3 regions of the Oricola indica genome follow, and region 2 is predicted to be linked to each of the others. Evidence: riboswitches for the same ligand, from Rfam matches in the RefSeq annotation. Region 2 holds a riboswitch; each other region holds the start of a gene.

Region 1 (4,636 bases), 730 kb from region 2:
CTTCGTGATCAGAGCGCGGGCAAGGGCGACGCGCTGCTGCTGGCCGCCGGACAATTGTTCGGGCAGGCGCTCGCCATAGGCGGACATGTCGACGAGTTCCAGCAGTTCGCGGGCGCGTTCCTGCCGGGTGCCCTTGTCGACACCCTTCATCTTCAGGCTGAACGCGACATTTTCGGTGACGCTGAGATGCGGGAACAGCGCGTAGCTCTGGAACATCATCGCCGTGCCGCGTTTCGCCGGCGGCAGATCGGTGATGTTGTGCCCGTCGAGGACGATATCGCCCGATGACGCCGTTTCGTGGCCGGCGATCATGCGCAGCGTCGAGGACTTGCCGCATCCGGACGGGCCAAGCAGGCAGGTATAGGTTCCGCCCGGTATCTTCTGGTCAATCGCGTCGACGGCGATCGTGTCGCCATAGCGTTTTGTCAGGCTGACAAGTTCAAGCGCCGACTTATCGGACATTGGCAGGCTCCTTGCGCATCTGCGCGAAGCCTTGCAATCGCTGTGCCAGAAATCGAAAATCTATTAACTATCTGATTTTAAAACGCTATAATTACTCCTTCCACATTCCAATTTCAGAATGTGCCCGATATTTAAGCATGTCGGATACAACTTGCGCAATTTTTGTATATGATTTTTCTGTTGATTGAATCGCTCCACGGGCGTATCTCAAGGCTTCCGGCATAAGCTCTACCGACATCCAATTCGGGGAACCGACCTCAGATGAATCCTGGTGTGATCAACGGCACCTACTCCCTTCCTCCGGGACGGGCGCTGGAGATTTGCCACCAGATCGAGGGCGCGATTCTGCGCCACCGCATTCGCCCCGGCACGAAGCTGTCCGAGGACGAGGTCGGCGACACGTTCGGCGTCAGCCGCACGGTTGCGAGGACCGCCCTGCAGGCGCTGGCGCATGGCGGTCTCGTGACGATCGAGCGCAATCGCGGCGCCTTCGTATCGAGGCCGACGATCCGCGAGGCGCATGAGGTGTTCGAGGCGCGCACGCTGATCGAACCGCGCATCGCCCGCATGGCCGCGAAAGCGATGACCGATGAGGCGCTCGCCCGCCTTCAGCGTCACATCGACGCCGAACATGATGCCTTCGCAAAGGGCGAAATGGGGTTGGCGCTGTCGCTGTCGGGCGCGTTCCACCTCGCCATCGCCGAGATCGCCGATCAGAAAGTTCTGACCCAGATCCTTCACTCGCTGGTTTCGCGATCGTCGCTGATCATCGCGCTCTACTGGAAACGCCCGGACACGGCTTGCGAAAGCCATTCGCACCACGCCCTTCTCGATGCCTTCTTGCGCCGCGACCAGTCGGTGGCCGAAGAGATCATGAACAGTCATATCGTCGACCTTCACTCCGGCCTCGACCTCATTGACCGCGATGAGAACGAGCCGTCACTCGCAGACGTCTTCGCGACGAGCTGACGGGTTCGGTATCGCCGATTTCGGTCGGCAGAGGACCGGGAAAGCTGTCCGGTTCGGGTCGGCAGGTCTTCCGGCTCCTGGGACGCGAAGCAGAAATGGAGTTGCCTCGCCGTCGATGGCTCTCGTCAGCGCAGCGAATGAACCTCAACCAGTTGACAGGCGGCAGTGGATAATCACCATATATTGTGTGTGGTTCCGGCGATTCGCATCGCCGGCGAAGATGGGAATCCGGTGCGCATGACGCTAGGCCGGAGCTGCCCCCGCAACTGTAAGCGGCGAGCCCGCGTCCGATAACGCCACTGGGACGAATGTCCCGGGAAGGCCGGAAAAGGGCGGTGACCCGCGAGCCAGGAGACCTGCCACGCATCGACGACAACGACGGGCGGGGTGCCCGGAAAGGATGTATTCGTGACAGAACGGCCTGACCGCCTGCCCGCATTGCCTTTTCCGCGCGCCCGCATTTTGCGCGGAGGGCGCCATGAGCATCGATCTCACACTTCAACAATTGCAATCGAAGACCGAATCGCCCGAGCGGGCCAAGGAATATGGCCAACTCGGCTACATGCAGTGGCTTGGATGGCTACCGGCGGACGCCTGCTACCGGACGGCGGCAATCCGCGCCTATGCGACGGCGAAGCCCATCATGCGCACCGACCCGGCCGTCGCGGTGTTTTGCCAATTGTTGATCGAGTCGCTCGAAAATCCGCTTGCTCCGCTTGATCTCGCCCTGCCGAAACCACGACGGCGTGGCGGCGCGAGGGAGCGGCGGCTGTCACTCTGAGCGCTTCCGGAAATACGCCGACCGCGGATTTCGCCTGATCGATTCACACATCTTGAAACCGGCAGGTCGGACTGACGACGGCCGGGTGCGACATGTTCGACCGCTGCCTTTGGAATCGCCAATTGCGCGCTTAACTACGTATCCGAGATACATCTTAATACATGCAGCGCGAGATGAGTGAAGACGATGCAAGCCGAAAGGCGGTTGCGGAAGCCCGGCTTGCCGGCCTGCTTACGCCGGTAACGGGCAGGCTTTCGGCGGCTTCCGGACTGACCGTTCTCGCCGCGCTGCTCTGGCTTCCGCAGGCGGCATGCGTCGCGGCCCTGCTCGCAGCGCTGATCGTGGGCGAGAGCCCGCTTCTCGGGCCTTGGGGCACGAGCGCGGTCTTCCTCGCGCTGGGTGTCGCGCGCGCCGGGCTCTCGTCATATGCGTCCGGGCTGGCCTTCTCCGCCTCCGACGAGGCCGTCTCGCTTGAACGTAATCGATTGCTGGCAGCGCGAAGCCGCCGTTCGCCCGTCCTTGCGGGACGCTATTCCTCCGCGGAAATCGCGACGCTGGCCGCCGACAAGCTCGATCTCGTCGCACCCTACGTGACCCGGTACGCACCGGCGATGGCGCGGACGAAATATGTCCCTCTGGCGATCCTGGCGGTCGCCTTTCCCCTCTCATGGGCCGTCGGCGTCATCCTGATGGTCGCCGGACCGTTGATCCCCGTCTTCATGGCGCTGGTCGGGCTCGCGGCACGCGATGCGAGCGAAAAACAGATGCAGGAGATCGGTGGCATGAACGCACTGCTCCTCGAACGCATCCGCGCGCTGACGGATTTGCGCCTGCTCGATGCGGTGGGGCGCACCGTCACTGATTTCGAGGCGGCGGCCGACCGGCTGCGTCGCCAGACCATGGAAGTTCTGCGCATTGCCTTCCTGTCATCGACCGTGCTGGAACTGTTTGCCGCCATAGGCGTCGCGCTGGTCGCGGTCTATGTCGGCTTCGCGCTGATTGGCGAAATCCCGTTCGGGGCCTGGGCGACACCACTGACCGTGGGCGAAGGCATATTCCTCCTTCTGCTTGCGCCGGATTTCTTCCAGCCGCTCCGCGATCTGGCTGCCGCGTGGCACGACAAGGCGGCGGCCCTGGCCGTCACCGGCGAACTCGCCGACATGGAAGACGAGGCCGCGGTCGACATGCTCGGCGAAGGCACGAGCCGTTCGGCGCTTGCCGGCCCCGCAAGCGTCACCACCCGGTCGCTGGCCTGGGAGACACCGGCCGGTCGGCAGATTCGCTTTCCCGACCTTGCGATCCGGCCCGGCGAAACGGTCGCGATCACCGGGCGCAGCGGCAGCGGCAAGACGACGCTGCTCGCACTTCTTGCCGGTCTCGCGCCGGCCCATCAGGGCGTCATTGAAGCGGCCGGCCACACGCTCGACGGGGACAACGCCGATGCATGGCGGGCGCGACTTGGCTGGATCGGGCAGATGCCGCATTTTTCCAATGAGAGCCTGCGCGCCAACCTGATCATGTCCGCAGCCGACCGGGACGACGCGCGCCTCGACAAGGCGCTTGCCCACGCATCCGCGGACGGGATCGTGAAGGCGCTGCCCCGCGCGCTCGACACCCGGCTCGGCGAAACCGGACACGGCGTTTCAGGCGGCGAAGCGCGGCGGCTGATGATCGCACGCGCACTCTATTCCAATGCGGATATCGTGCTGGCCGACGAACCGACCGCCGATCTCGACATCGCAACCGCCGACGCGGTGACCGAGGGGCTGCTGACGCTCGCCGCACGCGGCGCGACGCTGATCGTTGCGACCCACGACATGACGCTCGCCGAACGGCTCGACCGCGTTATCGATCTGGAGGCCGGGACATGAAGCACCTCGTGCCGATCATCCGCCATGTGTGGTCGCAGGACTGGTGGTCGCTCTTGCGCGGCACGGCGCTCGCGATCGTCGTTCTGATCGCCGGCATCGCGCTGCTCGGCCTTTCCGGTTGGTTCATCACCGCGGCCGGAGCCGCCGGACTGGCGGGCATCGGCATCGCCTTCGACATGTTCCGCCCCAGCGCCGGTGTCCGGTTCCTCGCCCTTGGACGCACCGCCGCGCGCTACGGCGAACGCATCCTGACCCATGACGCGACGCTGCACAGCCTCGCGCGACTGCGCGTCAGACTGCTCGAGGCGATGGCAAAGGCTCCTTTCATCCGCCTTCCCGCTCTTCGCGCATCGGAACAGTTGAATCGCATCACACGCGACGTCGATGCGCTGGACGGAATCGCATTGCGGCTCTTCATTCCGATCATCGCGGCGGCCTCGGCCCTGGCGCTGACGGCCGCCGTGTTGTGGTTCCTGGTCGACCCCGCCCTGGTGATCTGGCTCCTTGCCGGATACGGTCCCGGAACGATTCTGGCGCTCGTCTTCGTCGCACT
Region 2 (4,636 bases):
GATCAGCGCAGTGCCGTAGGGTTCTGGAACGACCCTGCTCTTGCCGGGAAAGATGAGCCAAGGGGTCCCGACACTTCTGGGCCGGGCCCAACCTGCGAGCCGTTTGAGCGCGACGTCGATTTCGAGTGTCACGACCGCGATTTCGCTGGAAAAGGCCTCGAATGCGGGACGGCCGAGATCGAGACGCATCGCTTCGATAATGTCGTCTTCGCGCGACGCGAGCATGTCCCGCATTGCCTCGAGCTGGCGTCGGCGAAACGCGAGATCGCGGGTCGCGCCAGTCCGGAAAAACCGGCGCTGTCTTTCGGCGATATCATCAATCGCGATCGCGTCCATCATCCAATCCTCCCCGCGGCCTGCGTCTTGTCATCGTCAAGATAAACTGCTCGGCCCCCGCATACGGATGCGGGGCGCGCACTCGCCCACTGCTATCAGCAGTTGTTGACTTTTCCCAATATATCAATATTTCTTGAAATATGGATAAATCAAATGCAATCGAAGCGCTTCACGCGCTCGCCCAGGATACACGGCTCGATGTCTTTCGGCTGTTGGTGAAACAAGGCGCCGAAGGCATGGCGGCCGGCGATATCGCGGAGGCGCTCGGCGTGCGCCAGAACACGATGTCGGCCAACCTCTCGGTCCTGGCCAAGGCCGGCATGGTGCGAAGCGAGCGCGAGGGCCGCGTAATCCGGTATTTCGCGAATTTCGACGGCATGCGCAGCCTGCTCGCCTTCCTGATGGAGGATTGCTGCGGCGGAAATCCGGAGCTGTGCAAGCCCGTTTTGGATGAAATCGTCTGTGCCTGTTGAGGAAAAAAGGAGGCCACCATGGCCGCTGACATCTACAACGTCCTGTTTCTCTGCACCGGGAACTCCGCCCGGTCGATCATCGCCGAGGCCATTCTCAACCGGGAAGGCATGGGGCGCTTCAAGGCCTACTCGGCGGGCTCGCATCCGAAGGACGCGGTGCATCCCTATACGCTCGATCTTCTCGACGGACTGAACTTCGACACATCGTTTGCCCGCTCCAAAAGCTGGGAGGAATTCACCGCCCCCGATGCGCCGGTGATGGATTTCGTCTTTACGGTCTGCGACCAGGCGGCCGCCGAGGCCTGCCCTGTCTGGCCCGGACAGCCGATGTCGGCGCATTGGGGTGTTCCCGATCCGGCGGCGGCGGAGGGCAACGAGGCCTTTAGGCGGCTCGCATTTTCCGACACGTTCCGCATGCTCAACAACCGTATCTCGATCTTCACGAGCCTGCCGCTTTCGTCGCTGGACAGCCTGTCGCTGCAAAAGCATCTCGACGAAATCGGCCAGAAGACGGACCACGCAAACCCTTCGGAACCTGCATGAAAAACATCCTGATCCTGTGTACCGCCAATTCGGCGCGGTCGATCCTCGGGGAGGCGATCCTTGCGAAACTGGGCGTCGGCCGCGTGCGGGCCTTTTCGGCCGGGTCGACACCGCGCGGTACGCCCAATCCGGACGGGATCGCCCTTCTGAAGGAATACGGCCACGAGACATCCGGCCTCCGATCGAAGAGCTGGGACGAGTTCGACGGCGCTGACGCGCCGAAGATGGATGTCGTTATCACCGTCTGCGACAATGCGGCGGGCGAGAGCTGCCCGATCTGGCCCGGCGCGCCCGTCCAGGCACATTGGGGCATTCCGGACCCGGCCGGCCATGGCGAGACCGAGGAAGAGCGCCGCGCCGCCTTCGCCGAGACCTACCGGCTGCTCGAAATGCGAATCACGGCGCTGATGGCTCTCCCCTTCGAGGAGATGAATCCGAAAGACCTGAAGGTGGCTCTGAACACGATCGGTCGCCTCGAAGGCGCAACCGACCTCGCCATTTCCTACGCAAGCTGACTTCATGACCTGGAAAGACGACTTGAGCCTGCCCAACGTGCAGGACGACCTCTTGAACGCGATCGATGTCGACGCGCTGACCGGCCCGAATGCCTCCACTCACAAGCCGCGAGTGCTGATGCTCTACGGCTCGCTGCGCGAACGTTCCTATAGCCGTTTCATGACCTACGAGGCGGCGCGGCTGCTGCACCGGTTCGGCGCGGAGGTGCGGGTGTTCGACCCGCAGGGGCTGCCGATGCTCGATTCGGAGCCGGCGGATCATCCGAAGGTGCAGGAGTTGCGGGAGCTGTCGCTCTGGTCCGAGGCGCAGGTGTGGTGCTCGCCGGAACGGCACGGCGCGATGACGGGCATTATGAAAACCCAGATCGACTGGCTTCCGCTCGCGCCGATCGGCGGCATCCGGCCGACACAGGGGCGAACGTTGGCGGTGATGCAGGTCAATGGCGGCTCACAGAGCTTCAACGCCGTCAACCAGATGCGCATTCTCGGCCGCTGGATGCGGATGATCACGATCCCGAACCAGTCCTCGGTGCCGAAAGCCTGGCTGGAATTCGACGATGACGGCCGGATGAAGCCCTCCTCCTATTACAACCGTGTCGTCGATGTGATGGAGGAACTGATGAAATTCACCATCCTGACGCGCGACCGCTCCGCCTATCTGACGGACCGCTATTCAGAACGCGTCGAGAGCGTCGAAGAAGTGCACAAGCGGGTCGGCCTGAAGAACATCTGACGCGAAGGCTGTCGAATTCGCGGCGGTCGATGACGCGCGAACTCATTGTCACGGGCTTCGCGTTTCGATAGGATTCGCTTGTTCGGGTTCCAGGGAGGCCAAGCCTCCCGGATGAAAAGGGAACACGGTAGGGATGACCCAAAGGGGGCCTGATCCGTGACTGCCCACGCAACTGTGAGCGTGAGCCGCATCCACATGCCACTGGGTTTGACCTGGGAAGGCGGATGACGGCGACGAAGCGCGAGTCAGGAGACCTGCCCGGACAGACCTGAAACGGTGACGCATCGCGTCGCCAACTGCACGATGGGTGCAAGAAAGGAACTGTCATGCATATCGAACCCGGCGTCGTCGACGGCGCCAAAATCGTTTTGTCCTACGCAACCGCGGCGGCCTCCTTCGGGCTGGCCGGCAAGATGGCGCTCGACACTATCCGCAAGGATGGCGGTATCGTATCGCTGGCCGCACGCTCGGTGATCACCACCGCGCTGGTTTTTACGTTCTTCGAAGTTCTGCCGCATTATCCAGTGGGCGTATCGGAGGTTCACCTGATCCTCGGCTCGACGCTGTTCCTGATCTTCGGCGGCGGTGCGGCCGCGATCGGCCTTGCGCTCGGCCTGCTGCTCCAGGGCGTATTCTTCGCGCCCTTCGACCTGCCGCAATACGGCATGAACGTCACCACATTGCTGGTTCCGCTTTATGCGATGAGCCTGCTGGCCCACAAGATCATCCCTGAAAAGACAGCCTACAGGGACGTGAAGTATCTGCAGGCGCTGGCGCTCTCGACATCCTATCAGGGCGGCATCGTCCTCTGGGTGGGTTTCTGGGCGCTTTATGGCCACGGCTTCGCCGCATCGAATCTCGCGCAGGTCGCCTCCTTCGGCGCCGCCTACATGACCGTGATCATCCTCGAGCCGTTGGTCGATCTGGCGGTGCTTTGGGTCGCAAAGAACACCTCGAAGCTGACCGACAACGGGCTCTTCAACGGCAGGCTGCATAACGCGCCCGCTTGATCGGATATCCTGATCTGACATGACGGCCTTCGGCGCCATACGCCGGAGGCCTTTTCACGCGGCGACCTCACCCTCGCCTTCCGGCGTTCCAAGCCGGAGAAGGCCACGCGCAAGCGCTTCCACGCAATCCCCGTCGAATGCCGCGCCGATACCCTGCCTGAGGATGGCAAGCGCCCTGGCGACCGGCATAGCCGCACGGTAGGGCCGTTCCGCGGCCAGCGCGTCGAAAACATCCGCGACGGTGAGGATGCGCACTTCGAGAACGATTTCGTCTCCCCGCAACCGGTAGGGATAGCCCTCGCCGTCGAGCCTTTCATGATGCGCGCCGGCGATGGGTGCGATGTCGGCAAAGGCCGATACGCGTTCGAGGATGCGTTCGCTGTGCCAGGGGTGGCTGCGCACCGACTGCCATTCCTGGTCGTCGAGCTTGCCCGGCTTGTCGAGGATCTGGTTGCTGACGGCGAGCTTGCCGATATCGTGCAGCAGCGCGGCGCGGCGCAGCCAGCGGCGATGGTCCGGCGCGAGGCCCAGTTCCTCGGCGATCATGTCGGTATAGAACATGACCCGGCTGGAATGGTTGGCGGTAAAGGGGCTCTTGGCATCGACCACGTCGGCAAAGGCCGACGCGACATCATCGAGATATTCCTCGTCGCCATCCACTTCGCGATTTGCGGGGTCCATCGAATAGACCGTCTCGGCGAGGTCATCGCCAGCCATCGCGGTCCAGAATACCTCATCCTGCTGGACAGCGACAAAGGCTTCCACCAGCTCGGGATCGAACCAGACCCCAGAGCGGGTGGTGATTTCGGCGATCGCGGCCTCGCGACCGTGCTCCCAGGCGAAAACGTCGGCGACCTGCGCGAGCAGCGCGATGTTGGCCGCGCGCGGAATGGCGCCCGCCGCCAGCCGGTCCGGCTTGCCCGATCCGTCCCAGTGCTCGTCGAGCGAGCGGATGCCGTTCTGGACGCGTTCGGAAAATCCCAGCTTGGCGGCGATGTCGGCACCGCGATGGCAGCGCGTCTCGAT
Region 3 (4,636 bases), 3.2 Mb from region 2:
GGGCGCCTGCAAATATTCCCAGACGAAATGTAGGAGGAAGGAAAAGACCGCCACTCCGAATTCAGGCTGGTTCGCAATGCTGCGCATTTACAGTCTCCCTTGTCGATCGAGGAGCAGCACATAAACGTTCCAGTGCCGGAAAGGTCAATGAAAGCGAGTCCCTTGTTTGGCTAGACGCGGTTTCCGTCGCTCTGGTCTCGATTGAGCTCTTCACGGCTGACCCCAGCTCGCTTGTCAAACCTTGGCACGCTGAAGGGTGCCTAACTGATCGCGCAGCACTCTGCGCGCCTGTGAACCGCTAGTTTCTGAATGAAAACGGTTTATTCACGATTGGATACGAGGATTGACGCGGCGTCAGCCCTCGTAGCTCAATTTGGTAGAGCACCCGAATTGTAATCGGGAAGATGGAGGTTCGAATCCGACCGAGGGCCCCAAAAGCTTTGACCAACCGCAATTATCGAAACCGCGGGATCATCCGCCGGAGCACTCCGTCGCCGCGTATCAGATGATAGACGGCCGCGGCGATGTGGACAGACGCAAGTATCAGAATGACATCCCAGAGATACGCATGGAAAACCCTCGCGGGGCCCCAGAGATATGTCGTTACAAAGCCTGTAGCGGCTTGGAAAAACACTGCAAAATAGAGCCCACCGTGAACGATCGATGCCAGGCGTTCCGTCAACCGCGGCCGAATTTGCGGCCGCCGACGGTAGCTCGCATATGCCAACATGCGCCGAAGCGCCATGACTATGCCAATAACAATGCCGGCATAGATGTGAAGCGCGTGCTGCAAGAGATCGGCATCTGACGGCGGAAGAAGAGGATTGTGGGTTCGAGGGATTGCGCGCGACGTGTACCATTGCTCAAAAATCAGGATTACCACCAGCCAGTGCAGCAGGATCTGCAAGAGCGAATAAGGGCGCTTGGGCCTTTTCTCATTACAAGGGTCGGACAAGAGCTTACTCGGCATTCTAACCTGGCTCACTCGATCGGCCCTCGATCACGCGCGAGAGAAGCTGTCCAAGAACCGCGCCAAGAAACAGCCAGAACAGAGCCGAGGTGACGACGGTCGCGATGGCAAACTCTGCCGCGAGTTCTGCCGGAACGGCTGATTCACCTGCTGGGTTCTGCGGCGCACCGTATACGTGAGGTGCCACAATAAGCATTACGCCCGCTCCCATCCAGGAAACCGAATCCTTGAACGCGAAAATCAGTAGGCCTCCTCCAGTGAGCAAGACCGTGGCGATCCACCAGGCCTGTCTTGCGGTCAGATCGCCAGACGCCATACCGGGCAATTCAGGCGGAAGACCGAAGTTTGGGGCGAGAACGAAAACCGCGAACCCGCCCGCCCCCCAAAGCGCGCCATGCCGGAGCGACACCGGTTGGTCTAATATCAGAATGATAGCCGTCAAAATCAGTGCGAATGCAACACCGGTCACGAGATTCGAGAGCAACGTAAAAAACGTCCGCTGCAACCCTTCTTCGGGCGCCCAGACTTCGTCCTCGGTCTCAGCGTGTGACACCCCCTCTTCATAAGCTTCGGCTTGGAGGATCAACGGGATAACCCGCACTGATTGCGCCGCAGTCGCGAACACACCAGCGAGCAATCCCGCGACAAGCGCGGCCAGAATTACCCGGGTCAACATCTACGTCGTGGCGCCTTAGTGGCAGGGCGCGACGATTGCGTGGCGCGTGTCGTGGGCGCCGTTGTGCAGTGCGTCCGAATGAGCAAACGCAGCGAGATAAAGCAACGCCATGCCAAATATTGCAGCGAACAGCGCAGTCGTCAGACGTGCTGATGCCGAAACCGGCAGCGAAACAGATTGTGTTGCGAGCATGACAACCTCCGTGTTGCTCATTCAGTAACTTGAACGTCTCTCCGTCCGTTCACATGGCAGGTCTCCTGGCTCATGGCGGTTTTCCGGCGCTATCGCCTTCCCGGATGTCTCCAGTGGCGCTCCCGTTTTCGGGAGTTATGGCGCCGCGCCATTCTACAGTCGCGGGGTCGGCTGTGATTTGGATGCCCGGTCTGGGTCCACCCGTCACATTCCCTTTTCATCCCGCTTCGCGCTCGGCATCGCGGGAACCGTGTGAACAATTACCCTGACGTCACGCCGAAACCGAGTCAATAACGACAAGCTTGGCCGCGACCGATTTCCGACAAGACCAGGACAACGACTCCGTCAGGATCTCAAATCCAGTTGCCGCAGTCTGAGCGAATTGACGACAACAGAGATCGAAGAAGCGCTCATCGCGAAGGCGGCGAACATCGGACTAATCAGGATGCCGAAGAACGGGAAGAGAACGCCTGCAGCTACCGGAACGCCCAACGTATTGTAGATCAGGGCGAAAAACAGGTTCTGCCGTATGTTGCGCATGGTCCCGTGGGCCAGACGGCGGGCCCTGACGATCCCGTCGAGATTTCCTTTGACCAAGGTAAATCCAGCGCTTTCGATCGCGACATCGGCGCCGGTTCCCATCGCAATTCCCACGTCGGCCTGAGCCAGAGCCGGAGCGTCGTTCACGCCGTCGCCGGCCATCGCGACCTTGCGACCCTGCTGCTGCAATTCCTGGATGATGCGCGCCTTGTCTTCGGGAAGCACGTCGGCGCGGATCTCGTCAATGCCCAGGCGCGCAGCAACGGCTTTCGCCGTTCGTTCGTTATCTCCGGTCGCCATGATGATGCGGAATCCAAGTTCATGCAGAGCCTTCAGCGCGTCGGGGGTTGTTTCTTTTACCGGATCGGCGACGCATACGAGTCCGGCGACGCCATTGTCGACGACGACGAACATGACCGTCTCGCCTTCATCGCGGCGGCCATTGGCTTTTTCGGTCAAGTCCCCCGCCTCCAGGCCAAGCTCGCGGATCATCGCGAGATTGCCGAGCGCCACGGCTCTGCCATCCACTGTACCCTTGACGCCTTTGCCGGTAACGGCCTCGAAGTCGCCGGCCGCGGCCATCTCCACGCCTCGCTCTTCGGCTCCCCTTACGATGGCTTCGGCGAGCGGGTGTTCCGAACCCCGTTCAAGGGACGCCGCCAGACGCAGCACTTCGGTCTCGTCATGGCCGTTCTCCGCCAGGACCGCCACCAATCGCGGCTTGCCTTCGGTCAACGTGCCTGTCTTGTCGACGATTAGCGTATCAACTTTCTCGAACCTCTCGAGCGCCTCCGCATTCTTTATGAGCACGCCTGCTTGAGCTCCGCGTCCCGTTGCCGTCATGATCGACATTGGGGTGGCGAGACCGAGGGCGCAGGGACAGGCTATGATCAGTACCGCGACCGCGGCGATGAGCGCATATGAAAGGGCGGGTTCCGGGCCCCAAAACGCCCAGCCCAGGAAAGCAAGTACAGCGATAGCGATCACCGCCGGCACGAAATAGCCGGATACCTTGTCGGCATATTTCTGGATTGGCGCCCGGGACCGTTGTGCGTTGGCGACCATTTCGACGATCTGGCTCAGCATCGTGTCGGCGCCGACGCGTGTAGCTTCCATAATAAGGCTGCCAGTGCCGTTGATGGTTGCGCCCGTCACTGGATCGCCTGAAACTTTCTCGACCGGAACGGGTTCGCCGGTGATCATGCTTTCGTCGATCGATGAACGACCATCGACCACCACGCCATCCACGGGAACCTTGTCGCCGGGACGCACGCGAATGCGGTCGCCAACCCCAACATGTTCGAGCGGAATTTCCTCTTCCGTGCCGTCGTCGCGTATCACGCGGGCCGTCTTTGCCGCCATATCGAGGAGTGCCCGGATCGCCTTGCCGGTACCCTCACGAGCGCGCAGTTCCATCACCTGCCCGAGGAGCACCAAGGTGACGATGACGGCTGCGGCTTCGAAATAAACGCCCACATGACCTTCTGGATCTCGGAAGCCATCGGGGAAAATACCTGGAAACAGCACGGCGACGACACTGAATGTCCATGCCGCCATGACGCCCATCGCGATCAGACTAAACATGTTCAGATTCATCGTGCGGAAGGAGTTCCAGCCGCGGACAAGGAACGGCCAACCCGACCAGAGAACGACCGGCGTGCCGAGCACAAGTTCGATCCACAAGGTTGCTCGTTCTCCGAAGATCTCCCGAACGCCGGAAAGACCGACGAAGGGACCCATGGTCAGGATCAGGAGAGGAATACTCAGGACCGCGCCAATCCATAAGCGCCGAGTGAAATCGACAAGTTCGGGATTCGGCCCCTCTTCAACCATAGTTGCCGATTCCAGTTCCAGCCCCATGCCGCATATCGGGCAAGATCCGGAATGCGTCCGGCGCACTTGAGGGTGCATTGGGCAGGTATAGACGGGTCCGCTATATCCAGCCGGAACTTCGTCATACTGGCCTTGGCCGGCCGAAGAGGTGCCTTCGGCGTCCGCCGTGTGATAATGGTGCTCGTGCTGGGAGGTCATCGCAATCGCTCCTTGTCGTGTCACATGTTGTGCGGTTTGAACGTTATACCGTTGGCGACCTGCAACTCGCGAACATATTGGACGATCTTCGCCACCTCGTCCGGCGTGACCTGCTCCTGCTTCGGCATATTGCCGTATGGCCAGTGATGCTGGACCACACCATTCATGGCTGCCAGATAGAACGCATCATCCGAGTGATGTCCCGGATTGTAAATGTCGTGGATCAG

What was found. Region 2 has a riboswitch for cobalamin ahead of ACQK2M_RS17675 (energy-coupling factor ABC transporter permease). Riboswitches for the same ligand answer to the same signal wherever they lie in the genome.
Region 1: linked by a shared signal. The riboswitch ahead of ACQK2M_RS21020 (hypothetical protein) and the one ahead of ACQK2M_RS17675 (energy-coupling factor ABC transporter permease) in region 2 are both predicted to bind cobalamin.
Region 3: linked by a shared signal. The riboswitch ahead of ACQK2M_RS01470 (CbtB domain-containing protein) and the one ahead of ACQK2M_RS17675 (energy-coupling factor ABC transporter permease) in region 2 are both predicted to bind cobalamin.

Annotation. Positions count from the first base shown of each region.
Region 1 is NZ_OZ245747.1:4,240,374-4,245,009, forward strand. Features, by position in the region: gene ACQK2M_RS21010 (ABC transporter ATP-binding protein) at 1-462, opposite strand, end outside; gene ACQK2M_RS21015 (GntR family transcriptional regulator) at 724-1,431, shown strand; cobalamin riboswitch at 1,605-1,809, shown strand; gene ACQK2M_RS21020 (hypothetical protein) at 1,910-2,212, shown strand; gene cydD (thiol reductant ABC exporter subunit CydD) at 2,386-4,083, shown strand; gene cydC (thiol reductant ABC exporter subunit CydC) at 4,080-4,636, shown strand, end outside.
Region 2 is NZ_OZ245747.1:3,509,956-3,514,591, forward strand. Features, by position in the region: gene ACQK2M_RS17650 (aldehyde dehydrogenase) at 1-339, opposite strand, end outside; gene ACQK2M_RS17655 (ArsR/SmtB family transcription factor) at 477-809, shown strand; gene ACQK2M_RS17660 (arsenate reductase ArsC) at 828-1,352, shown strand; gene ACQK2M_RS17665 (arsenate reductase ArsC) at 1,349-1,867, shown strand; gene arsH (arsenical resistance protein ArsH) at 1,872-2,600, shown strand; cobalamin riboswitch at 2,668-2,876, shown strand; gene ACQK2M_RS17675 (energy-coupling factor ABC transporter permease) at 2,927-3,610, shown strand; gene ACQK2M_RS17680 (HD-GYP domain-containing protein) at 3,665-4,636, opposite strand, start outside.
Region 3 is NZ_OZ245747.1:281,939-286,574, forward strand. Features, by position in the region: gene ACQK2M_RS01450 (hypothetical protein) at 1-87, opposite strand, end outside; tRNA gene ACQK2M_RS01455 (tRNA-Thr) at 358-434, shown strand; gene ACQK2M_RS01460 (cytochrome b) at 455-970, opposite strand; gene ACQK2M_RS01465 (CbtA family protein) at 972-1,646, opposite strand; gene ACQK2M_RS01470 (CbtB domain-containing protein) at 1,662-1,838, opposite strand; cobalamin riboswitch at 1,877-2,106, opposite strand; gene ACQK2M_RS01475 (copper-transporting P-type ATPase) at 2,184-4,409, opposite strand; gene ACQK2M_RS01480 (c-type cytochrome) at 4,430-4,636, opposite strand, start outside.